DNA from 3 places in the Paenibacillus sp. FSL M7-1414 genome. Region 2 is predicted to be linked to each of the others. Evidence: riboswitches for the same ligand, from Rfam matches in the RefSeq annotation. Region 2 holds a riboswitch; each other region holds the start of a gene.
What was found. Region 2 has a riboswitch for cyclic di-AMP ahead of MHH92_RS17095 (3D domain-containing protein). Riboswitches for the same ligand answer to the same signal wherever they lie in the genome.
Positions count from the first base shown of each region.

Region 1 (6,158 bases), 3.8 Mb from region 2:
GGAGCCGATGACACCACGCCAGGTTATGACCTGGAACGAACCGTAGTCCACGAGATCGGACACCAGTACTTCTACGGCATGGTTGCCAGCAACGAATTCGAGGAAGCCTGGCTAGATGAGGGATTCACCTCTTATGCGGAAGATAAACTGATGGAGCAGGAATACGGACTGATTCCGAACCTGCCAGTACAATCGGGACTGATTACGTCTCCTTCATCTTTAACACAAGAATCCTGGAAGTTCGATTCACAGAATGAGTATGCAGCCAATGTCTATACACGTGGCAAACTTGTATTGCTTGGTATCGAACATCAAGTCGGCACAAAAAAGATGGAACGCATTCTCTCTACCTATGTGAAGAAGTACCGTTTCAAACATCCCACTTCGGCTGATTTTCAGAAAATTGTGGAACAAGTGACCCGCACTTCCTGGTCTGATTATTTTGACCAATATGTCTATGGTAACGGGATGGCTGACTTTGCTGTAGAGAAGATTCGTGTTACGCCCGTACAGAAAGACGGTCAAACATTGTACGAGTCATCCGTGACGATCGCAAAAAAAGGTAGTGATTACAGCGCCGTTCCTGTTCGCATTGCTTTTGAAGACGGGCATATCCTCACCAAGCAATGGAATGGCAAAGAAGAGCGCATCACGTATAAATTAACTCACACATCCCCCGTATCCTGGGCCATGACCGATCCCCTGTACTCGATCGTGCTGGAGAACCGCCATATGAACAATTTCCTGAAATCCGGACTGGATGAGCAGACGAAGTCCCGCTGGAGCATGAGTGTAACCAAACTAATAGAAGCCATATTCGGAGGTCTGTCATGGTGAGGTGGAAACGGTGAAAGCGAAAATACGTGAAGGCTGGTTTCTCGTCCGTCAGCATATGTTCATTGCCGCACTCTTATTTCTTTATCAACTCATTTGGGGATATTTCTTCTATCGAATGGTACAATCGGCCGTCATCCCACTGCTCCTTCGCTATCCAGATGCTGATGCCGGTGAGCTGAGTACACTTTTGTTCAAAATGGAAAGTCAACTTAACCTGTCTACCCATCCGGAGGTTCATCGTTATCTATGGATTCTCGGGGGCATGCTGCTGGTTCGCATGTTGATCAGCCCCCTCATTCAGGCAGGACTGCTCTACTCACTTCAGCACTTTAATTCTACAGAAGAGCGCATCCCCTTTGTCCGCGGAATCAAAAATCTGTGGAAACCGATGCTGCTGCTCCACACCATACGTACATTATTGATACTTCTGCCCGCCTACTGGCTCATACCGAAGCTCTACTCGATTCTCATGGACGGATTTCATTCCCTTCAATTACTTTTGCCTGGTATACCTTATGTTGCTGCCTGGATTGTATATGGTTGGATCATCCACCATGTCATACTCTACATGCAGTTCGGTGTTTCGGCACCAGAAGGAGAAGGCGGGGCTCACGGTACCCTCAAAGCACTCTGGATTGCACTGCGTCATCTCATCGCTGTAATCGGCATTGCACTCCTGCTGGGCGGAGTACACCTGCTCGTCTTTGGGGCATTCACTACAGCCTCATGGTTATTAACGGGGCTTACCGGACTTATACTACAACAGACGTATCCACTTGCCAGATGTCTATTGAGTCTGTGGAAAATATGCAGCCATTTCCGATTATGGCAGTCCAAAATATCCAAAGGTGAGAGCAGATAGTTTAAAAATTGTTACCATCACATGTTAAACTCATGGCCTAATATGTACTTATAAATAGGCAAACCTCAACCTTTCCCCGTCAAAGGTCGAGGTTTTTTTTGCTAAATTTGTTGCTAAACGTTGCCAAAGCCGTACTCCTCTGTTACAATAATCGCAGTGAGTTTTTAGTAACAACTTTGTAATCTTTACATTCATATTTGTAACTACTTAAAATTAAATCGTCATTTCTTGATTTCGCAGGTGCATAACTAGCATAGCCAAATTCCTGGCACCTGGGAAGCGGGGGAACCAGTTATGGGTGAATTGATCTTGCTACAGAGGGATCATAGGGGACCTTCAACCGAATCCTTAAGCTAACCTCGCAGGCGTTGGAAGGGGAATATCTCTTGTTCAAGAAGAAATTAACCGCAGCTGTACTTAGCATCACATTCGCTTTATCGCTTGGTGCAGGTAGCGCATTCGCAGATTCAAAGATGGACACAGTAATTGATTCAGCAATGGGAACTACATACAAAAGTGGGGGAACAACGCTTAACGGCTTTGACTGCTCCGGATTTACACGGTATGTATTCGACAAGTTGGGTATTGATTTGGCACGCCAATCCAGTTCCCAATTCGACATGGGCGATTCCGTATCCCGCATGGAGATGAGAGCTGGCGATCTGGTGTTCTTTAATACAACAGGTAAAGGCGTATCCCATGTAGGAATCTTTGTAGGGGATGGAAAGTTCGCACACTCCTCTTCTTCCAAAGGCGTTACGATCAGTGCATTGAGTGAAAACTATTGGGCCAATCGTTATGTTGGCGCAAAACGGATTATGAGCACGGACGCATATGAATCACTGGCCCTTGACTAGGGACAAGCTGAGCAACATGATGCTGTAACCATTAACCATACTGGAACGAAGCAAGAAGCATAACAGAACCGCCCGGTACATTCTCCGCAGGAATGTATCCGGCGGTTTTTTTGTGCTTCAATCCTTATTCATGTTGCAAGTTATACTCGGGTTATATCCTGCGACATCAACAGGTTCATTTTGCGTTCGTTCGTCCGTGCCCTTATGATGTTTTTACCCATCCCGTTATAATATAAACGAAATTACCGGAACTTTTGTTTCATTTTTTTCTTGGGAAGGAAGACTTGCTAAATGAACATCACTTTTGTAGAGTGGACAAAGAGTTCTGTTTCAAGGAAAGGAGCATGCAGGTGTATGAAGGAAACCCCTGTGACGTTTCACGTTGTACCCATGCGAGAAGAACATGCGGAGCTTATCTGCAGTTGGCAGTATGATCCGCCTTACAATATCTACAGCTGGCTCCCATGGGAGCAGATGAAAGCTCTGGAAGTGGAATTCGGAGATGCACAGCTGCGGCAGGAGCAATATGCGATCGTCCTGGATCAGAACGATCGTATATGTGGGTTTACTCAATACTTCCCACTTCAAGGGGTAACCCGAATTGGCCTTGGCATGCATCCAGAGCTGTGTGGTCAGGGTCAAGGGACAGCTTTTGTCACTGCCATTGTACAGGAAGCTATTCGCCGAAATCCCACGAATGAGATTGATCTGGAAGTACTCACTTGGAATGCTCGTGCCATTCAAGTCTATCTGAAGAGTGGATTTGTCACCCAGGATACATACGAACGACAGACCCCAAGCGGCTTGAAGCCCTTTCACTGTATGGTTTATGAAGGGCCTCGCGGTTAGAATCCATTGCAAAACAACCAAATTTGCCCCTTGTTATGTGATTAGTTCAAAAAATTCCCACAAAATGCTATGATGTCAGTACAGGTTCCGTTATAATGATATGGATAGTTTCAGGTTAGATGATCTTTCATTCTGGAGGGGACATAAGGGATGCACAAATGGATCATGAGCGGAGTATTTTTTGCAGCATGCGCTTTAGCTATTGTTTTAATGTTTACGCTTCCAGGGAAAGAAGAAGTGGCTGAAGAAGCCAAGCCAACCATGCCGGAAGTAACATTGGATGCCGGACAAGCTGAAGCACTGGTCAAAGCCAATTGTATCTCCTGTCACGGGGATCAGCTTCAAGGTGGCGTAGGACCTGCTCTGGCCAACATCGGCAGCCAGGATGATCTGGAGAAAATCTATTCTACGATTGTCAAAGGTAAAGGTGGTATGCCTTCCTTCAAGGGCAAACTGCAGGATGAAGAGATTGCAAATATCGCCATGTGGCTGTCAGAGAAGAAATAATCTCTGCACACGCATAACAAAGAGGCGCTTAATCCCCTTTTCGGAGAATAAGAGCCTCTTTGTTATATCAATTATTAAGCCTCTGCGGCATGCTCAGCCAGAAAGGCCTCAACTTCACGTGCGGACGGCATCCCGGACTGGGCGCCGAGCTTCGTCACGGATAACGCGGCCGCACCCATGGCGAAGCCTACGGCCGCGTCCAAAGTCTCACCGCGCGCGAGGACTACCGCCAGCGCGCCGTTGAAGCAATCGCCAGCGCCGGTCGTATCGAGGGCGCTTACGGCGTAGCCGGGCGCACGGCACGCGCCGGCACGCCCTGCTTGTACGCGGCCACCAGGCGCCGCCGCGTACACAGCCCCCTCGGGGCCGAGCGTCGTGACGACAGCGGCCCCGAGGGATGCGGCGAGCTCTGCGACCGCCGCATCCAGGTCTTCCGGCCGGAGATGATCCCGGCCGGTAAGCACGGCAAGCTCACTGCGGTTTGGCGTGACAACGTCGACGCACCGCAGGAGCTCCTGGGGCAGACCCGGCACCGCGGGAGCCGGGTTGAGCACCACCAGTGCGCTGCCTTCAGCCGCCAGTTGGGCGGCGCGGGTAACCGCTGGCAGCGGGATCTCCAGCTGCAGCAGCACCGCTGCGGCTGCAGTCAGGCTTTTTACCGTATCCGCCTCTTCCAGCATCTCAGGTACCACTTGCCCATTCGCACCAGGAATAACGATAATCCGGTTGTCTCCCCGAGAGAGCCAGATGGAAGCCGTCCCTGTAACCGTGTCTTCCAATATGCGAACCTTCGAGGCATCTGCACCACTTTCCGTCAGACTGTGCAGCAGACGTTCGCCAAAACCGTCCGATCCCACCGCACCAATCATCGTAGTCTGTCCACCCAGACGCGCAGCGGCAACAGCCTGGTTGGCCCCTTTGCCACCAGCGAGATAATGCAGCTCCTCACCGCTCACCGTCTCTCCCTCTTCCGGAATTGTGTCTGTCTTCACCACAAGATCCATATTGAGACTGCCTACGACAGCAATAAGAGGTTGTTTCTGATTATAGTCTGACATGTATGGTTCACTCACTTCTGGCCGCGCGATAATAACTGACCCGTTATTCCGACCTCATTTTGTCATAAGCTTCGTTATATTGCCCTGCTTCCTTGATATCTACAGATGTGATACCACCCGCATCCCATGACGTGAGACGCAGCGTAACCGTTGTATAATCAATCGTAATAAAAGGATGATGATTGAATGCTTCCGAGATCGCAGCGACCTCATCCACAAATGCAATCCCTTTCATGTAGTTGGAGAACACGAATTTACGTACAATCCACCGTCCCTCTTCCAGTTCCCAGCCTTCCAGCCTCCCCAGATGAGCTTCGACTTCCTCTTGCGAAAAAACCATGCGTTATCTTCCTCCCCATAGGATGGTACATTACAGACGTGAGTCCGTATAACCACCGACACCTTCGGCGCTATCAACAGCAACCTCAAAGGCCAGGCTCACCGCCATGCGGTTGGCCCATTTCACGACTAACATCTTACCACGGACAAGCTTCAAAATCCAATCAACTACATGGCATAGAACCACTAACCATAAGGCTTTGAGGACAATTCCAGTTCCATTCATACCCCTGAAAATGCATGTAAACACACTAAATTAAAGGTACAAATGTCAACTCTTCTTCCCCGATCAAAATATGAATGCGGTGCTGTTCCTTATCATGGATGACCACGCCACTTCCAACCGGAATAACGGACTCCTCGCCCAGCGCATAGAACAGATCCTCCGCCAACGCCTCATCCACTTCAAGTTGGTCAGATGCAGCCAGTCTCCCCCACTCTTCCGCGTCCATTTCAAAGAAAACATACCGATCCGGTATGCGTCCGATTGCCGTTGTCAGATCTGTCAAAATTCCTTCATAATCCCGTCCATGCTTTACGCCCATTGGCTTTTCACTCCTATTCGGCCCCTAAGGAGCGGATTTGATCTTATTATACCTGAAAATAGCCCTTAAAAAAAAAGGCCTTCTGGTCGATAAATACATATATGACCGTTTTAACTGTTTTAGCAACCGTAAGGATTGCCTAACATTGAACGGATTGCGGCCAAAAATTCGTCCGGAAGCCCGAACACAGCCGCTTGAAAGGATTCAATTTTATCTCATGGATGAGGTGTATGATGAACATTTCAACGATTATTGGACTAATTTTGGGGCTGGTCTCCCTTGTATTTGGTATGTTCTTGAAGGG
Region 1 covers NZ_JBBOOS010000001.1:105,923-112,080, reverse strand. Annotated here, with positions in the region: gene MHH92_RS00540 (M1 family metallopeptidase) at 1-837, shown strand, start outside; gene MHH92_RS00535 (hypothetical protein) at 848-1,699, shown strand; cyclic di-AMP (ydaO/yuaA leader) riboswitch at 1,945-2,082, shown strand; gene MHH92_RS00530 (C40 family peptidase) at 2,086-2,556, shown strand; gene MHH92_RS00525 (GNAT family N-acetyltransferase) at 2,911-3,405, shown strand; gene MHH92_RS00520 (c-type cytochrome) at 3,556-3,912, shown strand; gene rbsK (ribokinase) at 3,987-4,970, opposite strand; gene MHH92_RS00510 (4a-hydroxytetrahydrobiopterin dehydratase) at 5,014-5,310, opposite strand; gene MHH92_RS00505 (hypothetical protein) at 5,341-5,535, opposite strand; gene MHH92_RS00500 (hypothetical protein) at 5,561-5,854, opposite strand; gene motA (flagellar motor stator protein MotA) at 6,088-6,158, shown strand, end outside.
Region 1: another riboswitch for cyclic di-AMP. It lies ahead of MHH92_RS00530 (C40 family peptidase); the one in region 2 lies ahead of MHH92_RS17095 (3D domain-containing protein).

Region 2 (6,158 bases):
GGATGTAGGGATGGATTGCAGGACATTTCAGGGAAACGTTACCGATGTCCATAGAGCCGTGATCATTACCACTCACAATCTCTTCTTGCGGGATACCAAGTTCCATCAGATTTTGACTAAACGCAGCTGAGAATGCTTCATTGGTAACCATCTCATCATACGACGTTTCATAGTTGGATGTCACCAGCTTGCAACCTGTCTGGAGAGCAGAACCTTCAGCGATCTGAATCACACGTTCAGTGAGGATATTCAGTTCTTTGCGAGTTGCTGCCCGTACATAAAATTGCGCAGAAGCATAGTCAGGAATGATATTTGCTGCCTGACCTCCGTTGTTGATCACACCATGAATCCGGACGGTGCTTTTCACTTGTTGCCGGAATGCATTGATTCCGTTAAACGTTTGAATGACGGCATCAAGAGCATTAATGCCTTCGTGCGGACTTGCAGCAGCATGTGAAGATCGGCCATGGAACTCAAATTGCACAGCATCAATAGCCAGCGAGCTGCCTGACTTTTCGTAGGCATAATATGGATGCGCCATGAGAGCGACGTCACAGTCATCGAACAAACCTGCTTCAGCCATCGGAACTTTGGCACCACGTGTCTCTTCAGCGGGGGTACCAAACACTTTAATGGTTCCACCTACTTCATCCAGAATAGATTTTATCCCAACAGCGGCCCCAAGACTCATCATACAGATCAGATGGTGACCACAAGCATGACCGATCTCCGGCAAGGCGTCATATTCGCACAATAAAGCAATGGTAGGGCCGGATTTGGCGGCTGAATAGGTTCCGATAAAAGCTGTCTCCAGTCCCAGGATTGGAGCCTCTACAGTGAAACCGTGGAAGAGCAGTTCTTCTTTCAAACGGGCAGAAGCGAGATACTCTTCATTTCCCAGTTCGGGGTTGGCACCGATATATGATGAAATGGCTTTAAAACGGGAAGCATATTGATCAATAACCGTCAGAATTTGTGATTTGTTAGCTGTCATTAGTAAACTCCTTATGCAAAAATGAAAATAATTCATTGATTATATCATGTTTGCTTTATTTTTTCAGAAACAAGTCAAGATTTGTATTGTCAAAATGCATTGCATAATCATGCATTGTACTTTATAATGACTCAGTCATCAACATGAGAAGCATACAAAGTATTGTAAGGGGAGAGAAAAAGGTTGAAATTAATAAGTCGTTACACCATGATGCTGTTGACCTTTGTTATTCTGCTGACGACTGCCGTTCCTGTGGCACTTGCAAGTGGAACTACAGATAATTCAAGCAGTAAAAAGCTGGTGCTCGGTACAAGTGCCGATTTTGCACCATATGAATTCCATAAAGTGATTAATGGCAAAGATGAAATTGTCGGCTTCGATATTGAGATCGCCAAAGAGATTGCCAAAGATCTTGGCGCTGAGCTTGTGATTGAGGATATGGGCTTCGACGGTCTTCTGCCTTCATTGCAGAGCGGGCGTGTTGATCTGGTGATTTCAGGTATGACGCCGACGGATGAGCGGAAGAAAAGTATCGATTTTTCCGACACCTATTATAAATCAAAACAAGTGATTATGGTTCGAAATGTGGATAAAGACAAATATCCAACTATGGCAGAACTTGAAAATGCGAAGATTGGCGTTCAGAAAGGCTCCATTCAGGAAACGATCGGACAGAGTATTCCAGGAGCGAAGCTTACTGCGCTGGATAAAATCTCGGATATCGTGCTTCAACTGCAAACAAAACGCATTGATGCGGCAATCGTTGAAGATACCGTTGCTGCAGGTTATCTGGACGATATCATTGGACTTGCTGCTGCTGTTCCGGACGAAGAGCAAGCAGAAGCGGCAATCGGGATTCGTAAAGGTAATACCGAGCTGCTAGCTGCAGTAAATGGAACACTGGAGCGACTGAAAAGCGAAGATAAAATCAATCAGATGGTGACGGACGCCAGCCTCTTGATGGCGGATAAAGCGAACAAATCACAAAATATTTTCCAAGTATTCTGGGAGTACAAAAGTTTCTATGCTACAGGTGTAGGATACACACTTCTGTTGTCTGCACTTGGGGTTATCTTCGGGGTAATTATTGGATTGATCATCTGTTTGTTCCGTTTGCATGACGCTGCAATCTTGCGCTGGATCGGTACGGCATACGTTGAAGTGATCCGTGGCACACCGATGCTGGTACAATTGATGATTATTTACTATGGTTTTTCTCTGAGCTTTGGCATTAACTTCACTGCACTTCAGGCAGGTATCATTACACTTTCAATCAATAGTGGTGCCTATCTGGCGGAGATTTTCCGTGCAGGTATCCAAGGTGTGGATCGTGGTCAGTTGGAGGCAGCGCGTTCATTAGGTATGGGAAGAGGCGCCGCGATGCGTTATATCATATTGCCACAAGCCTTCAAAGCTGTATTACCAGCGATCGGTAATGAATTCATAACTATCATCAAAGAATCCTCCATTATCTCCGTTATCGGTATGGTGGATATTATGTATCAGGCAAGTGTAGTCAAGAACATTACGTACCAAGGCTTGAGTCCATTTTTGATTGCAGCAGCCATCTACTTTGTAATGACGTTCATTTTGTCCAAGCTGCTGGGACGACTGGAAAGGAAGTTGAGTGCAAGTGATAGACGTTAGACAATTACACAAATCTTATGGTAATAACGATGTGCTTAAGGGCATTAACGTGACGATTGGCAAAGGTGAGGTTGTCGTGGTTATCGGTCCTTCCGGTTCAGGTAAAAGTACGTTCTTGCGTTGTCTGAATCTGCTGGAACAGCCTACCTCAGGAGAGATTGATTTTGAAGGCGTGTCAATCACGGACCCCAAGCATAACATTAACGCAACTCGTGAGAAAATGGGCATGGTGTTCCAGCACTTCAACCTGTTCCCACACAAAACGGTAGAGCAAAACATTACGATTGCTCCGATTAAAGTAAAGAAACAATCCACTCAGGAAGCGGAGAAAATTGCCGCTGATCTGCTTAACACCGTAGGCTTGTACGATAAAAAAGATACATTCCCGAATCAGCTGTCTGGTGGACAGAAGCAGCGGATCGCCATTGCTAGAGCATTGGCCATGCAGCCGCATGTGATGCTGTTTGACGAGCCAACTTCGGCACTGGACCCCGAGATGGTCGGTGAAGTGTTGGATGTCATGAAACGTCTTGCAGAAGGCGGGATGACGATGGTCATCGTAACCCATGAGATGGGTTTTGCACGTGAAGTGGGAGACCGAATCCTGTTCATGGATGGCGGGGTTATTGTGGAAGAGGGAACACCTGATGAGGTGTTTGGAGCACCCAAAAATTCACGTACACGTGATTTTCTTGCCAAAGTACTCTAAACGATGTGATCAAATAGCGTTACTGACTTCGAGTCGGTAACGCTATTTTTTATGGATAATAATGACGTATGGATTCGGAAAAGTAACTATTCTGTTACCAAATGTAAAGGAATCGGGTCAACCAAACTTTCTGAATTAACCAGTATTCTTACAAATGCTTACAAGCTAAAAACCATTTGGTAAGAATTACTACAAGTTCAGGTTACAAAATTGTGATATATTGAACTCTGCCGAAACTTCCGGACAGGGAGTGCGGGGGATGTAACGATGCAGATTGTGCAGGGGGAAGATCTACAGCACACTGCTTGGGGTGAATTGGGTACATAACGTTTCAAATGTAACGAAGAACCTATAGGGTGGGCTCCTCATCCGAATCCGACAACTAACTTCGCAGGCACAATGAGGGAGGAAGACCATGATTAACAAGAAACGTATAGCCAAAACAGCAGTAGCATTAATGACAACAGCAATGCTCATTCAAGCCGTTCCGGCACACGCCGATTCAGTTCATGTGGCCAAAGAAGGGGATACCTTCTACACCTTATCAAAACAATATGGAGTAGCACTCAACACGTTAATTAAAGCAAACAACGACATTTCGGCTTACAACATTTATGGTGGTTTGAAAATTACGATTCCCGGTAAGGCAAACAATGTTGCAGCCGCTGCGGCAACGGAGAGCAAGACCCAAGCGAAGACTGTTACTACAGCGAGCTTGGACGTTAACGCAGATAACAAAGTGGTTCAAGCCTGGGGTAAAACATTCGATTACAGCAAAGCTGTGAACGTAAAAGCAACGGCATACTCTGCAGATCCGTCTGAAAATGGAGGCTGGGGTGCAGTCGATTATTTCGGGAATGACCTTGAACTGGGTACGATTGCAGTTGATCCAAGTGTGATTCCACTTGGAACTAAAGTACTGGTAACTGGTCACAGCCATCCAGGATTGCCAAAACAGGCTTTTGTAGCCACAGCACGTGATGTGGGCGGTGCAATCAAAGGTCACCGGATTGATATCTTTATCCCGGGTAGCAAACAGTCTGTAAGCTCATTTGGTTTTCAGGATATCGAGCTGTACATTCTGAAGTAGAGAGAAAATAACATTTAAAATGAATTCAAACAGGGTGTCTGCCAGTCGCTAATTCGCGAATGAACAGCACCCTTTTAATATTCTCATTTATTTCTATCACGGTCATCTTAATCTTTGGCCTTTGGCAATCCCAGCATTTCGTCCAAGGTGACCAGTTCATATCCCCAATTACGTAGTTCCTCAATGATTTCAGGCAAAGCCTCAATTGTGCCGTTCAGATTTGATCCTACACCGCCTCCAGCATGTTGCAGAACGATGGAACCGGGTTTTACGGCAGAGAGGATGTTATCTTTCACCTGTTCCTTTGAAAGGCCTTTCCAGTCCAGGGAGTCTACGTTCCAGTTCACAATGCTATAGTGTTGTTTGGCAGCCCATCTCAGCTGTTCTTCATTAATGTCTCCATAGGGCGGCCGAATCATCTTGGGCGTATATCCTGCCAAACGTCGAATAATATCCCCGGTATGTAAAATTTGTTTGCGAAAGGCATTCATCGACAGCTTACTGAATTCAGGATGATTGTAGCTGTGATTACCAACCATATGCCCTTCCTTAACGATGCGTTTCACCAGATCCGGATGTTTCTCAGCACGACTACCCACGATGAAGAATGTAGCTCTGACATTGTACTTCTTTAATACATCCAGTACTTGTGGAGTAAACCGTGGATCAGGTACATCATCAAAAGTCAGTGCAACCTTCTTGGTTGAAGGACCATTGGTTTTGAACGTATCGGCATATTTTTGACGTAACTGTCCCAATGTCAGTTGTTCTTCTTCCGCAGAATCCGAACCTGATACGGATTCACTTGGCGGGCTTGAAACATCCCGCGCTGAAACTGGAGCATGATATCCTCCGAGAAAAATAACGATAACCATCAGCATAATGAGGCGTACGCGCATAATATCGGCCTCCTTTTTCAAAATGACGTTCTCCTTGGTATGCCCGGGGGCTCCATAAAATATGCGCAGTGTGAGAAGTTTCATTGCCGATTTAGCTCATGACAGCCATAATTCCTCCATATATAACATATAGAAAAGGATAGGGGGATGGGTATGAGTACATATGATTTGAAATCCATACGTTTACAGGTGATTGAAGCAGGAGAAGATAAGGTTTTTCTCGTTACCGGAGGAAAGGCACATATTGGCGCAGTAGCCACGTTCTATGTGGATCATGAGCGCGTAAGCGGGACGACGGTACATATTCCTGGGCATAAAGAACAAGAGCTGTGTGAGCGGCTTGCCCGAAAGGCTGCCCTGCAGCTGAAAGTAACCGTTACGGTGATCATGGGTATTCATTTTGATTCCATCACGCGGATGCAGATCGACGAAATCGTGCAGACTGCAGAGAGGTTGATGGAGGATCATCTGAACAAAGATAAACGATCTTCCTGACATAAGAGCCATCGAATGTTTTGATTTTATTTGCTAAAATTGAAACGAGTTGTTAGATTGTTACGTATGTATGTTTATATACGATGTAATATCGACTAGGAGGAATAACATAATGTCCATTTTCAAACGTTTGCGTGATCTAACTATGTCTAACATCAACGCCATTATTGACAAGGCGGAAGATCCAATCAAGATGACGGATCAATATATCCGTGACATGCAAGAGGATCTGGAAGATGCGGAGAAAGCAGTAGCTCAACAGATCGCCATTGAGAAGAAATTCAAGCAGTTGTTCGAAGAGCAGGAAGCTCTTGTGAAGAAACG
Region 2 covers NZ_JBBOOS010000001.1:3,941,372-3,947,529, reverse strand. Annotated here, with positions in the region: gene MHH92_RS17110 (M20 family metallopeptidase) at 1-994, opposite strand, end outside; gene MHH92_RS17105 (ABC transporter substrate-binding protein/permease) at 1,178-2,641, shown strand; gene MHH92_RS17100 (amino acid ABC transporter ATP-binding protein) at 2,628-3,350, shown strand; cyclic di-AMP (ydaO/yuaA leader) riboswitch at 3,569-3,763, shown strand; gene MHH92_RS17095 (3D domain-containing protein) at 3,766-4,440, shown strand; gene MHH92_RS17090 (polysaccharide deacetylase family protein) at 4,548-5,339, opposite strand; gene lpdD (prenylated flavin chaperone LpdD) at 5,493-5,834, shown strand; gene MHH92_RS17080 (PspA/IM30 family protein) at 5,947-6,158, shown strand, end outside.

Region 3 (6,158 bases), 3.9 Mb from region 2:
AGAAACTGTCCCTTCACCTGTCCATATAGTATGCCGCGACCGTTCCTCGCTCATTCCTGAGTATGTATGGGTTACGTTAGAGGGAGAATTGGTGTTTAAAGAAAACAAAAAAGCGATCCGCCTTGTGGGGCGAATCGCCTGTAAATCGATACTTACGTCTCCATATAGGAGCTATGCGTCTGGCTGCCCGGGTCATAAACCATGACTTCCACCGATTCCGTAAGTATATCCGCATAACTATAAGATACTCGCTTGAAGGTTTCTTGCTCCTCATCAAGCTTAACAATAAAAACAGAAGGGTACGTTTCTTCCAATACACCCGTACGCTCAATGGTCTTACGGCGGCCACCATTAGCCCGCAACATAATTTTCTGACCAATATGTGCATCGAGATTGCGTTTGATATCCAACAGCGTGTTTTTAGCCATTGTCGACGACCACCTCTTTTCTTGTCCATTATACCGGATTTTACAGTCATTGTCAAATCAAAACTAATTATTATATCAGCATCAAAAAGTTGTTGTCAATGAATTTTTTTTCAAACAAAAAAAGCCCCAAATTGGGACTTTAAATGGCCTACATCAGACTGCCGACGGGTTCACTTTTAGCGTAGATAAATCATTCAGCCCAGGCAGACCTACCCGGTAACTCCCCCGTGTCTCAACACCACCCACACCCTGGCTACCACTGATGGTATTGTGCAGAACATCACTCATGTTGACCGTATCGCGCACAGAAGTAAAGGAGGCCTTGGCTGCCACATAGACCGGATCAAGTGCATGAATGAGAATTCTGCCTGGGGAACTGGCAAAGTTCGCTCCAGCGCGCAGCAGTGCCTCAAAATGGGACTGACAGGCCCCTGCCACAATAGTGAGTGCGTCCAGATGGCGTTCATATTGTCTGGCCACCTGAATGGCCGATACAAAATTTTGCGAGTTCTTGTAGCTACCAAGACTATATAAGTCATAGGGCTGACGTGTCTTTAACACCCCATCATGACCCGTAATAACTACGATATCCGGACGTACTTTGGGTAATAAGCGGTATAAGGTATCTGCCATTGCCGATTCATGGACATACTGTCCCTCTGCGGGCACACGAAGTTGCTCATAGAGATCCATACTTTTTTTCAAATAGTTCGGATCTCCATCCAGATGAAGCACCTTTCCAGGCATTTCAAAATAAGCCGGTTCCTGCTGGGCAGACCAATCCTGTACCAGACCTTCACGATTCCGCTCAGCCTGTTCCATACGATTCTGCTGCAGACGGGACAGGGTCTGATGTGCTTTAATATGCGCCTGTCTGGTCTTGGCGCTTTGTGGTTCGTAGGGAACCTGTATCAAATCGTCCACCGGGGAATCGGCAATCAGCCGGAACTCAGTCCCTTTAATGACCGCAGCATCCAACTGGAGGCCTTCCACCCGAAAAGTCACATCGCCGCCGTATGACTTCCGAACGACCAAGTCTCCGATATTCATCAACGTAATCACCTCTACCCCATCGTATGGGCAGAGACCCGGTTTGGTTCATTCAAATTTTACAGCGCTGCACGTACCCCTGCTTCCCACATTACGGTGCTTAGTGTGGCATACTCTTGCAGACTCAACGTCTCTCCACGTCGGGACGGTTGAATACCTGCCTGCTCCAGCAGAATGTCTGCCTGTTCCCGGTTCTCCTTTGTGAAGAAACGTGCCTTCAAGTTGTTTGAGATTGTTTTTCTCCGCTGGGCAAAAGAAGCCTGTACCACTTCGAAGTAGTGTGCTTCATCCGGAATCTCCACTGGCGGCTGCTCACGCACTTTCAGCTTAATGACAGCTGATTCCACATTAGGTTGCGGAATGAAGACCGTAGGAGGCACAATACACACAAGTTCCGGCATACTGTAGTACTGAACTGCGATGCTCAGACTGCCATAGTCTTTTGATCCAGGTGCAGCAGCCATGCGTTCAGCCACTTCTTTTTGGATCATGACAACAATGCTGTCTACCGGCAGTTTCTCTTCCAGCAGTTTCATCATGATTGGAGTCGTTACATAATAAGGCAGGTTAGCCACAACACTGACTTTGTCCACGGATGCAAAATCCGTATTAAACAACTCAGCCAGATCAAGCTTCAGCACATCCCCATGATGAACACGTACATTCGAATAAGGCTGCATCACTTCTCCCAGGATTGGGATCAAGCGCTGATCAATCTCTACGGCTGTGACAGGACCGGCTACCCGAGCCAGTCGTTCCGTGAGGGCTCCAATACCCGGCCCAATCTCTAACGCACCCTTGGACTCGTCCAAATCGGCTGCATTAACAATTTTGTTCAGTATATTTTGATCGATCAGAAAGTTCTGACCCAGACTTTTCTTAAATGAGAATCCGTGTCTTTGAATAATCTCTTTCGTACGCTTGGGCGTTGCAATTTCAATCGTCTCTTCCATGTTCTTCATATGCTCACAATCCTTCACGTTCAATTTGCGCTAATGCTGTAGAGAACTCTTCCCGTGTAATCTGAAATACACTGAGACGTTTGTGGAACTGCTTACCGTTACAATAACCGATGCCTAGCAGATTGCCCATCTCCATACGACGTGCAGCAGCCTGCGGATGCACAATAAGTCCTGCCGCGATCAGGTCTTCCCAATCGATCAGGCTCGGAGCACCTTCGTATGAAGTATGTACGCGCGCCAACGCATGACGGATCGCCTCGGGTGAGGCATTCTCCACCCCAATGTCCCCTTTGCGCGTTGCATCGGCTTCCGGAATGAAGGCATGTTTGCAGCCTGGCACCTTGTTCGCAATAATTTTACGAATGCGTTCGCCAGCATGATCCGGATCTGTCAGTACAATGACTCCCCGTCTCTCCTGAGCAAGCGCAATCCGCTTCAGAATGCGTTGGTTGATGGCTGATCCACCTGTTTCTATGGTATCGGCTTCCACGGCCCGACGGATAGCTACCGTATCGTCACGGCCTTCCACCACAATGACTTCTTTTATCATGTTCCATTTCTTCCTTTCTAACGCAAAAAGAAGAGGAATATCCTCTTCTCTGCCAAACGGCGGGGGAGACTGAATTCAGACTCCTCCGCCACATATTCCGCATGAATCATTCATGCAACTATTTTATAGCATTCCCATTTCAAAGTAAAACGATTTTAGTTCGCTTCCGGCTTCACCGGACCGATCACGTAGACCGTCTTGCCTTTCTTACGTCCAAAATTCAGGGCATGCTTCACACTGTCATAATACACATCAATTTTGTTGCCTTTAATGGCACCGCCTGTATCTTCCGCACGACGGAATCCCAGACCTTCGATATATACCCACCAGCCAATTGGAATGACTTTGGGATCAACCGCAATGGTGCGCCCTTCCGTTACACGAGTACCGGAAGCTGTTTTAGTTCCAATGCCAGGCTCTTCGGAAGAGTAGGCAGTCATGGATACATTTTTAAGTACTTTGGAGTATTTAAAAGAAGTCCCGGATACGGTAATCACTTTGCTGCCCGAGGCAGATGTTTTCTTCGAGTTCGTTGTTGTAGCCTTTTTGGTTGTTGACGTTTGAGCCGATACGGTCTGAATCTCAGGTTCTTTCACGACCGGTTTTGCTTTGGTGCCGACAGCGATCACTTTATCTACACGATTATTCGCGACAGATTTGCCGACCATTTTTTTGGAGACCAATTCTCCATCCTGAAATACCTTTTCGATATGCTGCACAATTGTGCCTTCTTTGCCGTTCACAACGACACGGTTATCCCCTTTGTACAAGCTAGGGTCAGCCGTTTTAATGACTTTGTAAGCGATCGGCTGCTCTACTTCCACTGTACGCTTTGTTACGCGCACTACACGGATCTTCATCTCCGCTTTGATCGCAGTTCCAAGCGCCGGATACACTTTATCATTACTTTCAACTTGAATACCTGATTTTTGAATTGCATCTTCTACCGATGAATCGGTTGTATACAGAGTCTTGGTGTCTCCGTCTGCCGTAATGTTAACTGGAACGGCCCGCTCAATAACGATTCGGTCTCCATCTGTAATCGCCCCATTCATGGACATGGATACCTTATCGTGAGGGCTGACTGTGATCGACTGCTCCTCCAGCATTTCCTGAAGCATTCCTGTACGAGTCTCTACCACCTGAGCTTTGCCATCAATAACCAGCGAAATTTGTTTCCCGGCCTGACCGTAAACGACTAACAAGATCATGATTGTAAGCGCAATTGAGAAAATCGCGATCAATGCCATTTGACGCATGTTCTCATGCTTCCACCGCAACGCGAAAGACTTACTGGATGATCGTGACTCATGGGTCTCTTCTGGTTGGAATGTGCCCACTTCTCCGTCCTCCTTCATAGCCTCGCCGTCTAAAGTAATGCATGATGTCTTTGACGTGACTATACCAAATTTTCTACAGAACACAGATTGGACCAACATAATCCGGTTCTGCACCATGAATCAATCTTCGCAACATGATGTCATCCTCCTGAATACCTACCGTATGATGACAATATTTCTTTTATTCAAAAACAAAAAAGCCAAAGAAAGAGTGTAAGAGGAACTCTTTCGTGGCTTCCGAATGATTTTGAATATCGGAAATTCATGCACGAGGTTGCCTCTCTTTTTCCGCTTGCGAGGTTAGCTGTCGGGTTCGGGCGAAAGAGAGCCGCCCTATCTTGGGTCACCCGCTCATGGCGGACGCCCTTGAATTCACCCCGAGACCCAAAGAAGAAATCAAATACGGCTTCGCAGTTCCCTTCGCTGCTTTTGGGTCAGCGAACGTTGCGCATCGGCCAAATACACCGATGTTTAAGCCCTATTGGTTCCCCCGCTCTCCGTTAACGGAGACTCAGCGAGACTGATTCATGAAAGTAATGTTGTTTCATCGGAAAGTGTCCCTTTGTTCATCCCCCGAACATCTGTCCAATTTTCCGCACAACAATTCACTGAAAAGATGATATCCTGTTTTGATGCATGTTGTAAAGCGTTGATCAAGTACGTTTTTCTGAATATTTGGTTAAAATATTGTAATATTCTTGATTTATTTGGATCAAAGGGCAAATTACCTCCGCTTACCTGCCTTTTTCACCTCATTTGCTCGTTTTTTTACCGAATTCCAAATCGTTCCATGGCATTTTTGGTTGTTATTGCAGCAATTTCCTCCACCGAAATGCCTTTAATTTCCGCAGCTGCCTCTGCAACCAGACGTACATGCGCTGTCTCATTTCGCTTCCCACGATAAGGGTGAGGTGTCAAATATGGAGCATCTGTTTCAATGAAAAACCGGTCCATAGGAACCTTCTCCAGCACCTCTTTGGGCTGCTTTGCATTTTTGAATGTGATCGGTCCTCCGAAGGAGAGATGGAAGCCCATATCGAGACAACTTTTTGCTGTTTCCCAACTGCCCGAGAACGAGTGCATCACACCGCCAACTTCGCCAGCCTTCTCTTCACGCAAAATTCTTATGATATCCTCATGTGCATCCCGATTATGGATGACAATTGGCATGTTCACTTCACGCGCCAAAGCAATTTGTTGTCGTAATACACGATGCTGTATTTCTTTTGGTGAAGTATCCCAGTGATAATCCAATCCAATCTCACCGATCGCAACCACTTTTTCATGCTTGCATAAAGATGCAATCCACTCCAAATCGCCCTCCTGCATTGTGATCGCATCTACGGGATGCCACCCTACAGCTGCATATATAAAGTCATATGTTTCGGCGAGTTTCATTGTGGTTGGAATCGTCTCCCGGTTAAAGCCAATGTTGATCATGCGACCAACTCCTGCATCCACAGCACGCTGAATCATGTCCTCGCGGTCCTCGTCGAATTGTGGTGCATCCAGATGTGTATGTGTGTCGAACAGCATCATGTCTGTATCTCCCTTCATGTCGAAATAACGACTATCTTCTTTTTCAAAATCCAATTTGTAAAATTCAATAATTCAATGACTCATACATAAAACATTTTGGGTATCTGTGTATTACATCATTACGTTTGTCTCTTCACAACTACAATATATAGAAGATATACGGATATTCTGATCTATATATTGTTGATTTTGCTCATTCTGCCTACTTGCATTTACAAAATTATGTCGATCTACATATACTCCCCATTAAAGCAGATTACTGTATCATGGAAAATAGCTCTTTTAGAAA
Region 3 covers NZ_JBBOOS010000001.1:31,717-37,874, reverse strand. Annotated here, with positions in the region: gene veg (biofilm formation stimulator Veg) at 153-428, opposite strand; gene yabG (sporulation peptidase YabG) at 582-1,478, opposite strand; gene rsmA (16S rRNA (adenine(1518)-N(6)/adenine(1519)-N(6))-dimethyltransferase RsmA) at 1,538-2,440, opposite strand; gene rnmV (ribonuclease M5) at 2,445-2,990, opposite strand; gene MHH92_RS00150 (3D domain-containing protein) at 3,146-4,330, opposite strand; cyclic di-AMP (ydaO/yuaA leader) riboswitch at 4,604-4,857, opposite strand; gene MHH92_RS00145 (TatD family hydrolase) at 5,099-5,869, opposite strand.
Region 3: another riboswitch for cyclic di-AMP. It lies ahead of MHH92_RS00150 (3D domain-containing protein); the one in region 2 lies ahead of MHH92_RS17095 (3D domain-containing protein).